Regions from separate parts of the Micromonospora sp. NPDC047707 genome, predicted to be linked through region 1. Evidence: riboswitches for the same ligand, from Rfam matches in the RefSeq annotation. Region 1 holds a riboswitch; each other region holds the start of a gene.

Region 1 (2,192 bases):
CCGCCACCACGGAAGCGTGGACGTGTTCCTGGAGGCGTACACCCGGGCGGCGCCCGGTGAGGTGCTGGTGATCGACAACGCCGGGCGGACGGACGAGGCGTGCGTGGGTGACCTGGCGGTGCTGGAGGCCGCGGCGGCCGGGGTCGCCGGGCTGGTGGTGTGGGGCCTGCACCGCGACACCCCCGAGCTGGTGGAGATCGGCGTGCCGGTCTTCAGCTACGGCGCGCTGCCGCTGGGCCCGATGCGACTCGACGACCGGGGTCCCGAGACGCTGACCAGCGCCCGGGTCGGCCCGCACGTGGTCGACGGCGCGGACCTGGTGCTGGCGGACGACGACGGGGTGCTGTTCGTCCCGGCCGCCCGGGCCGAGGAGGTGTCCGCGACCGCCGAGCGGATCCGCCGCACCGAGCGCGTCCAGGCCCAGCGCATCCGGGCCGGCGAGACGCTGCGGGAGCAGACCGCCTTCGCGGAGTACCTGGCCCGCCGCGACGCCGACCCGGGGTACACGTTCCGGGCGCACCTGCGCCGGGTCGGCGGGGCCATCGAGGAGTGACGAATCCGCAGGCCCGGCGGCACGTGAGGGTGGTCATAACGGCTGGACGGCGGATCGTCACGCGCTGCTAGTCTCGGTCCAGGTCATGAGCGCCAGCGCGAAGCCCCGGCTTGCTGGCCGGCAACCCTCGTCCACGTAGGGGTGCCCCGGGTGAGGACCGGGCACCGGAGCGGGCTCCGGTGCAAGCGTGGCCTGGCACCCCAGGTCAGCACCGACCTGGAGGAGAGCCATGTCCGTCCGCACCGTCGCCCCGCCGGCCCTGACCCGGCGTCGTCACGTCGACATGATGCGGGTCTGCAGCGCCGCGTGTAGCTGAGCGCCCCACTCCCTCGCACCGAACCATCCCAGCGGTCCGCCCACCGGCGCACCGCCGGCGGCGCACGCCCGTGCCCGCCCGGACACCCCTCTCGGAGACACCTGTGCGATTCCTTCCTGCCCTGACCCGGGCCGCCGCCCTCGCCGTCGCCGCCGTCCTCGGCGCCGCCACCCTCGCCGCCTGCGGCGGTGACGACGCCACCGGCTCGGCGGACAACCCGTACGGCCTGCTCCAGCCCGGCGTGCTGCGGGCCGGCACGCTCACCGACGCACCGCCGAACGTCTACCTGAAGGACGGGACGTTCACCGGCTTCGACAACGACCTGCTGGTCGCGGCGGCCGACCGGATCGGCCTGAAGGTGGAGTTCGTCGGCACCGACTTCTCGGCGCTGCTCGCCCAGGTGGCGAACCGCAAGTTCGATGTTGGAAGCTCGTCGATCACCATCACCGAGGCGCGGAAGAGGACCGTCGACTTCGGTAACGGCTACGACTTCGGCTACTTCGGACTCGACGTGCCGGCCGGCTCCACCATCACCGGATTCGACCAGCTCGAAGGCAGGCGGGTGGTGGTCGTCCAGGGCACCGTGCAGGACGACTACGCCACCCGCGAGGGCCTCGACCCGGTGCGGGTGCCGGACTACAACGGCGCGATCAACCAGCTCAAGGCGGGCACCGCCGACGCCTGGATCGCCCCGGCGGAGATCGGCGACACGTCCGCCGCGGAGAGCAACGGCAAGATCAAGGTGGCGGCCAAGGAGCTCAGCCCGGCCCCGACCGCGTACGCGTTCGCCAAGGACAACGACAAGCTGCGCGCGGCCCTCGACAAGGCGCTCGACGAGGTCATCGCCGACGGCACCTGGAGCCGGCTGCAGCAGCAGTACTACCCCGGCCGACCGATCCCGCCGGACTTCAAGCCCGGCAGCGGCACGGTACCGGTCGGCTGACAAGGAAGGGCCCCTTGTTAACGCCTGGCGAGGTGAAGGGGCCCCTTCTTAACAGGAGAGAGCGAGCGGGGCGGTAGGAGAGGCGACTGATGGATCCGTTGAGCACCCTGTGGGAGACCTTCTTCGACTGGGACTCCATGCGCGAGGCGCTGCCCGAGATGCTGACCGTCGGGCTGCCCAACACGCTGGTCCTGGCGGTCTCCGCCGCCCTGCTCGGCTCGCTGCTGGGCATGCTGCTGGCGGTCGCGGGCATCTCGCGTACCCGATGGTTGCGCTGGCCGGCCCGCGTCTACACCGACGTCTTCCGCGGCCTGCCGGCGGCGGCGACGATCCTCCTGATCGGCGTCGGGCTGGCGCCACTGGGGATGGAGGTGTGGGGC
Region 2 (2,192 bases), on a different contig from region 1:
CGTACGCTCCGCCCCGACGTGCCCGCAGCGATCGAGGAGCTGATCCTCGAACTGCTGGCCAAAGCCCCTGAGGACCGGCCCGCCGAGGCCTACGACGTCTACGAGCGGCTGCTGCCGTTCCTGCCCCTACCCGGATCGCCCTCGCCCGCCTCCGATCCCGCACGCAGCACAATGCCCGACCCGACGCTGGTGTACCGCCGACCCAACTCGCCACGTCGCCGGCCCGAGCCCGCGCCCGTGGTCCCCACCCCACGGAGCGAGACGTCGGCCGTTGATCCAGCGGCGATCCTGCGCACCGGGGTTCGAGACGCGATCAAGGCGGCCATCGCGCAATCCGACGATCTGCTCGACGACGAACGCTTCGCCCAGGCGGCCGAGGTACTCGAGCAGGTGATCGGGCCCGCCAGCGCCGCGCTCGGCGCCGAAAGCCCCCGCGTGCTGGGGCTGCGTTCACGTCGCGCCGCCATCCTCATCATCGGCGGGGACTTCCGGCGCGCGCTACCGGAGTTCGACGCCCTCGCCGCCGCGTACGCCCGTACCGCCGGCCCCACCAGCGAGGACGCGTTGGAGTGCCTCCGGCAGGCAGCCCACTGTCGGGCCGAACTCGGTCAAGCCACCACTGCCCTGCGCCAGTTCCGGCAGGTGCTGACCCACGTACGCGCCGCCTCCGGCGACGCCTCGCCCACCGCTCTCGACCTACGCCGCAACATCGGCATGCTGTTGCTCTCCGAAGGTAAGGCCGCGGAGGCCGTCGATGAGCTGCAGCCGCTGTACGACGACCTCTGTGTCGTGTACGGCCCGCAGCACGAGGAGACCCGGGAAGTCGCCGACGTGCTTGCCCGGCTCCGATTCGCCGCCGGCCGATAGTCCGTCCAAGGCATCCGCTCGCCGCGGTCATTGCGTGCCATCGCCTGCCTGACTCCAGGGTTGCCGCCGTCGTTGATGATCTCTACGCTGATCCAGCGTCACGAGTGGTCAGCGTCAAGCCTCCCGGCTTGCTGACCCGGCAACCGCGCGGCCCGCGCACGGTGCCCCCGGGAGAAGACCAGGCCGACCGCAAGCTGCGGTCCGGCAAGAGCGGGTGCCTCGGGGCACCGGAAGGTGAGTTCGCTGTGCCGTTCGAAGAGCCGGACCTGGCCGCTTTCGCGGTCTGCTTGACCTGCGGGGACCTCCAGGGTGGAATCCCGCGCGAGCAGCGGTGCCGCTGTCAGCCGCGTACGCCAGACTGGGAGCAGCAGTGGCAGGGGCAGGACATCGCCAGTGACCTCGACCTGTGTGTGTTGTGCGTCCGGGACATCGTGACCACTCGCACCCGGTGGTCGTGGCTGGGCTGCGGCACCTGCCGGAGGGTGTCGCAGGTCGTCGGCGAATGGTACGGCCACCGCGCCGCGCTGCCGCTGGGACGGCACTCGATCATGAACGGCGACATAGTCGAGCTACCGGCGACGACGGCCACCGAGGTCGCTGGCTCGCTGATAGCCGCAACGCAACGTTGGAACGCACTGCGCGAGTGGCAGCAGGGGGAGTTCGACCGGCTCGCCGAGCCACTGCGCGCAGCCGGCCCGAGCGTGCCCCTGGTCGAGTGGCAGCGGCGGTGGCCGCCATCGCTCGGGGCAAGCGTCGATGCGTTCGACCGCTATGGCGTCGTGCCCGTACCCGCCGATCTCAGCACCCTGCGGCAAGCACAGGTCCGGTTCCGCTCCTCGGCGCGTTGACCCCTAACCCTGCCCGATGGGCCCGCTCGCCCTGTTGGGCCGATCAGTACAGCGCCCGCCATACAGCGCCGGAGCTTTCACTGCGGACTCCTGCCAACCGCTCCCGCAGCACTTCGGCGAACGCTGGGCTGTCTCCGGCTCGGCGCAGCGGCCCGGTCAGCTGTACCAGGTCCCGCATGTGAAGGAGCGTGGCGAAGCCGTCCCAGCGCGCCAGGTCATAGCCGTACACCTCAGCGAACGCATCAGCCCAATCCTGCCCGCGCCCGTAGCGGATGGCTGCGTGCCACGATGGGATCAGGTCAATTTCCCGCGGACCGTAGGACACCCAGTCCCAGTCGCCGAGAACAACAGCGTCTGGACCGGCAGCGGTGTCCCACAGCAGGTTTCCCGCCCAGGCGTCACCGTGGATGACTCCGTACCCCAGCGGCGAGTCCAGGGCCCGCACCTGGCTACCGACATCCTCAAGGTGATCAAGGA
Region 3 (2,192 bases), on a different contig from region 1:
ACCGCGAGCGACCTGCTGGTCGCCTCCGGCATCAACCAGGAGGAGGCGAACCGCTGGATCCGTAGGGCCTTCGGCGAGCTGGAGCAGTCGCCGGGGCGGCCGGCCGAACCGGCGGAGGGCGGCCCGAAGCCGCCCACCGCCCCGCCGATCGGCTGACCGGAGGGTTCAGCCCAGCGTGGCGAGCGCGGCGAGCAGCGCGTCCACGTGCTCCTCGGTGCTGCCCAGGCCGATGCTGGCCCGGAGCGCCGTCGGCGGCAGGTCACGCCGGCCGCTGCGCCCGGCCGCCTCGGTGAGCAGGCGGCGGGCGAGCGGGTGGGCGCAGAACAGGCCGTCGCGTACCCCGATGTCGTGATGCGCGGCGAGGTGGGCCGCGACCTCGGCCGAGTCCCGGCCGGCCACCACGAACGAGGCGATCCCCACCCGCGGCGCGTCCGGGCCGAAGGTGCGCAGCTCCACCACGTGCGGCAGCGCCGCGATGCCGTCGCGCAGCCGGGCCAGCAGCGCCTGCTCGGCGTCGTGGAGCGCGGCGCGGTCGGCTCCGCTGAGCGCGGCGCACACCGCGGCGAGGGCCACCGCGCCGAGGAGGTTCGGGGTGCCGGCCTCGTGCCGGGCCGGCCCGGTCGCCCACCGGACGTCGTGGGTGGCCGCCCCGACGTGGCTGGTCGCCCCGCCACCCGCCAGGTACGGCGGTGCCGCGTCCAGCCAGTCGGCCCGCCCGACGAGGACGCCCGCGCCGAACGGCGCGTACAGCTTGTGGCCGGAGACGGCCAGGTAGTCGACGTCGAGAACGTGGAGGTCGACGGGGGCGTGCGGGGCGAGCTGGGCGGCGTCCACCGCGATCCGGGCCCGGTGCCGGCGGGCCACCCGGGCCAGCTCGGCGACCGGCCACCGCTCGCCGGTCACGTTGCTCGCCCCGGTCACCGCGACCAGCACCGGCAGGTCCCGGTCGGGGGTGGTGCCCCGGCGCAGCTCGCCGAGGGCGGCGTCGAGCGCGCGGACCGCCCCGGCGGGGTCCTCCGGCACCGGCAGCCGTACCGAGCCGCGCGGCCAGGGCAGCAGGTTGGCGTGGTGTTCCCCGCCGAACGTCACCACCGTGGCCCCGGGCGGCAGCGCCCGGGCCAGCAGGTTGAGCGCGTCCGTGGTGTTCCGGGTGAAGACCACGTGGTCGTCCGCCCGGGCGCCGACGAAGTCGCCGACCGTCTGCCGGGCCCGCTCGTAGGCCAGCGTGCAGCGCCGCGACAGCGCCCCGGCGCCCCGGTGCACGCTCGCGTACCAGGGCAGCAGCTCCGCCACCGCGTCGGCCGCGGCCCGCGCGCAGGGCGCGGTGGCCGCGTAGTCGAGGTTGATCTGACCGGGTACGCCGAGCACGTCGAGCGGCCCGGCCGCCGCCCGCGACGGCACCGGCGGGGGTACGAGAGTGAGGGTCATGCGGCACCTCCGGGTCCAGGGACCCCGGGTGGGCACACGGGCGGGGTCCGCGCTTGCCCAGCACACGGATCGGGCCGGGCCCGGTCATCACCCGGGGCACCCCACCGCGAACCTCGACGAGGGTTGCCGGCCAGCAAGCCGGGGCTTGACGCTGGCGCTCGTGACCTGCAGGCAGCATAGCGGTCCCCGGTGCGGCCGGTCCGGCCGGCCGGCGGTCCGGCCGGCCGGCGGTGCGGCCGGTCCGGCGGGCCGGCGGTGACTACGCTGACGGCATGGCCGACACCCCGCCCGGCGCGGCCCCGCCGCCGCCGACCGCCGCCCCTGTCCCCCCGCCGGCCGAGGGCCTGACGAAGGCCCCCCGGCGTCGGGTCAGCTGGGTACGCGCCCTGGTGCTGGCCGTGGTGATCCTCTTCATCGCCGGCTGTGCGGTCTTCATGGTCTGGACCCTCGGCGAGAGCCTCGGCGGCGAGGCGCTGCTGATCGGGGTCATCGCGGCGGTCCTGCCGGTTCCGGTGCTGGTGTCCTGCTTCCTCTGGCTCGACCGGTACGAGCCGGAGCCACTGAAGTACCTGATCTTCTGCTTCGCCTGGGGGGCGTTCGTCTCCACCGCCGCCTCCCTGACGGTGAACAACTTCGCCGCCGACTCGTTCGAGCGGCTGAACCTCCCGACCACGCTCACCGCGGTGCTGGTCGCGCCGTTCATCGAGGAGTTGACCAAGGCGCTCGGGCCGATCCTCCTGCTGATCTTCCGGCGCCGGGAGTTC
Region 4 (2,192 bases), on a different contig from region 1:
GGTGGGTGGGGCCGACCTGGCCGGCGACGGCGTCGAGTGTCTTCAGGCCCTCGCCGGTGTTGAAGACGACCGTCTCGGCGGCCGGGTCGAGGCGGCCGGACTCGACGAGCTTGCGCAGCACGGCCACGGTCACCCCGCCGGCCGTCTCGGCGAAGACGCCGGTGGTCCGGGCGAGCAGCTGGATGCCGGCGCGGATCTCGTCGTCGTCGACGTACTCCATCCAGCCCCCGGTGCGCCGGACCGCTTCGAGGGCGTACAGGCCGGCGGCCGGGTCGCCGATGTTCAGCGACTTCGCGATGCCGGTCGGCTTGACCGGGATGACGGTGTCGCTGCCGGCGTGCAGCGCGGTGGCGATCGGGTTGCAGCCGGCCGACTGCGCGCCGAACACCTTCCAGCCGCCGGCCGGAGCCTCCACCAGCCCGATCTCGACGAGTTCGCTGAACGCCTTGTCGATCTTCGTCAGCAGTTCGCCCGAGGCCATCGGGATCACCACCTGGGCGGGGATCCGCCAGCCGAGCTGCTCGGCCACCTCGTACCCGAGCGTCTTCGACCCCTCGGCGTAGTAGGGGCGCACGTTCACGTTGACGAAAGCCGTGTCCTCGAACTCGTCGGTCTCCACCAGCTCGCCGCAGAGCCGGTTCACGTCGTCGTACGACCCGTCGATGGCGACCAGGTCACCCCCGTACACGGCGGTGGTGATCACCTTGCCCTGCTCCAGGTCGCTGGGGATGAAGACCACCGACGGCGCGCCGGCGCGGGCCGCGTGCGCGGCGACCGAGTTGGCCAGGTTGCCGGTGGAGGCGCAGGCGAACCGGCTGAAGCCGAGCGCCCGCGCGGCGGTCAGCGCCACCGAGACCACCCGGTCCTTGAAGGAGTGCGTCGGGTTGGCGCTGTCGTCCTTGACCCACAGCGGCGCGGTGATGCCCAGCTCGGCGGCGAGGTGCGGCGCGGCCACCAGGGGGGTCAGCCCGGGGTCGAGGGTGACCCGGGTGGCCGGGTCCTGACCGGCGGGGAGCAGCGCGGCGTACCGCCAGATGTTCTGCGGGCCCGCCTCGATCTGCTCGCGGGTGACGGCGGCGAGGGCGGCGGCGTCGTAGTCGACCTCCAGCGGCCCGAAACACTCGTAGCAGGCGTGCTGGGCGGCGAGCGGGTAGCGGGCCGAACAGGCGCGGCAGACCAGGGCGCGGGCGGGGCCGGCGGCGGTGTCGATGCCGGAGGCGGCGAGCGTCGACGTCATGTCGAGATTCCTCTCATCTTTCCCCGCGTCGCGCTCTGCGGCGGGGACGGAATTGGCACCTGCCCCGCCGGTCGCTCTGCGGTGAGCGCGCGGGGTGGTTGCCGGGGCGTCGTCGGGCCGTATCCCTCAGCCCCTCTGGATGAGGTATGCAGTTGTGCCGCCGAGTCTAAGCATCGCCAGCCGGCTGTCCACCGCCCGTTCCCACGCTGTGGCCAGATGTGACCTACTCCGCAGGGACGAAGACCGCGGTTGGCGCGCTTTGGAGCTGATCCATCTGTGCGATCGGCCCCTCAGTCCCCCCGCTCCCGCACGTAGACACCGCGTCCCTGATGGCCCTCCACCAGGCCCTCGGCTCGCAGGATCAGCATCGCGGAGCGGATGACCTGCGTGGAAACCCCGTAATGGGCACACAGCTCGGAAATCGATGGCAACTTGTCCCCCGGCTTGAGGTCACCGGACCGGATGCGGTCCCGGATCTCGGTGGCGATGCGCTCGTAGTACGGCGTCACTGGCATGGTGGTGCTCCCTCGTCGGCACCACCATCTGACCACCGCTCGCTTATGACATCAAGTTCCTGGCATCACAGCTCTTGCTCTCCTGATACTAAGTATCATATGTTGACCGCGAGGCGGCCCTCGTCGGCAAACGGGACCGGCTCACCCCGGGTGGACGCCCGGGTTGCCGGGGCGGCACGGCCGGTCGCCCCGGCGCTCAAGAACGTCGGTCAACACCCACGAGCTGGCCCGGGGCGGGTGCCGGGCTCCGGACGGCAGCCAACCCGGGCGGTTGCCGTCCGCCCCCGCCCGCCTCGGCGCCCCGACCAGCGAAGAGGAGTGCGATGGACGCGCCACGCTGGATCATCCACCTGCCCACGACGCTGACCAGCCAGGACGCGGCGATCACGCTGGCCGAGGCGCTACGCGACTCGCTCGGGCACGTCACCGTCCTCGACTTC

The links. Region 1 has a riboswitch for S-adenosylmethionine ahead of AB0873_RS21315 (ABC transporter substrate-binding protein). Riboswitches for the same ligand answer to the same signal wherever they lie in the genome.
Region 2: another riboswitch for S-adenosylmethionine. It lies ahead of AB0873_RS18435 (hypothetical protein); the one in region 1 lies ahead of AB0873_RS21315 (ABC transporter substrate-binding protein).
Region 3: another riboswitch for S-adenosylmethionine. It lies ahead of AB0873_RS02505 (aminotransferase class V-fold PLP-dependent enzyme); the one in region 1 lies ahead of AB0873_RS21315 (ABC transporter substrate-binding protein).
Region 4: another riboswitch for S-adenosylmethionine. It lies ahead of thrC (threonine synthase); the one in region 1 lies ahead of AB0873_RS21315 (ABC transporter substrate-binding protein).

The regions. Positions count from the first base shown of each region.
Region 1 is NZ_JBEYSU010000021.1:16,962-19,153, forward strand. It holds gene AB0873_RS21310 (RraA family protein) at 1-553, shown strand, start outside; SAM riboswitch class IV at 635-747, shown strand; gene AB0873_RS21315 (ABC transporter substrate-binding protein) at 973-1,812, shown strand; gene AB0873_RS21320 (amino acid ABC transporter permease) at 1,902-2,192, shown strand, end outside.
Region 2 is NZ_JBEYSU010000015.1:132,182-134,373, forward strand. It holds gene AB0873_RS18430 (serine/threonine-protein kinase) at 1-867, shown strand, start outside; SAM riboswitch class IV at 964-1,084, shown strand; gene AB0873_RS18435 (hypothetical protein) at 1,113-1,715, shown strand; gene AB0873_RS18440 (aminoglycoside phosphotransferase family protein) at 1,759-2,192, opposite strand, start outside.
Region 3 is NZ_JBEYSU010000002.1:65,910-68,101, forward strand. It holds gene AB0873_RS02500 (FUSC family protein) at 1-156, shown strand, start outside; gene AB0873_RS02505 (aminotransferase class V-fold PLP-dependent enzyme) at 166-1,428, opposite strand; SAM riboswitch class IV at 1,473-1,594, opposite strand; gene AB0873_RS02510 (PrsW family intramembrane metalloprotease) at 1,701-2,192, shown strand, end outside.
Region 4 is NZ_JBEYSU010000002.1:47,102-49,293, reverse strand. It holds gene thrC (threonine synthase) at 1-1,237, opposite strand, end outside; SAM riboswitch class I at 1,248-1,383, opposite strand; gene AB0873_RS02430 (winged helix-turn-helix domain-containing protein) at 1,528-1,752, opposite strand; gene AB0873_RS02425 (hypothetical protein) at 2,076-2,192, shown strand, end outside.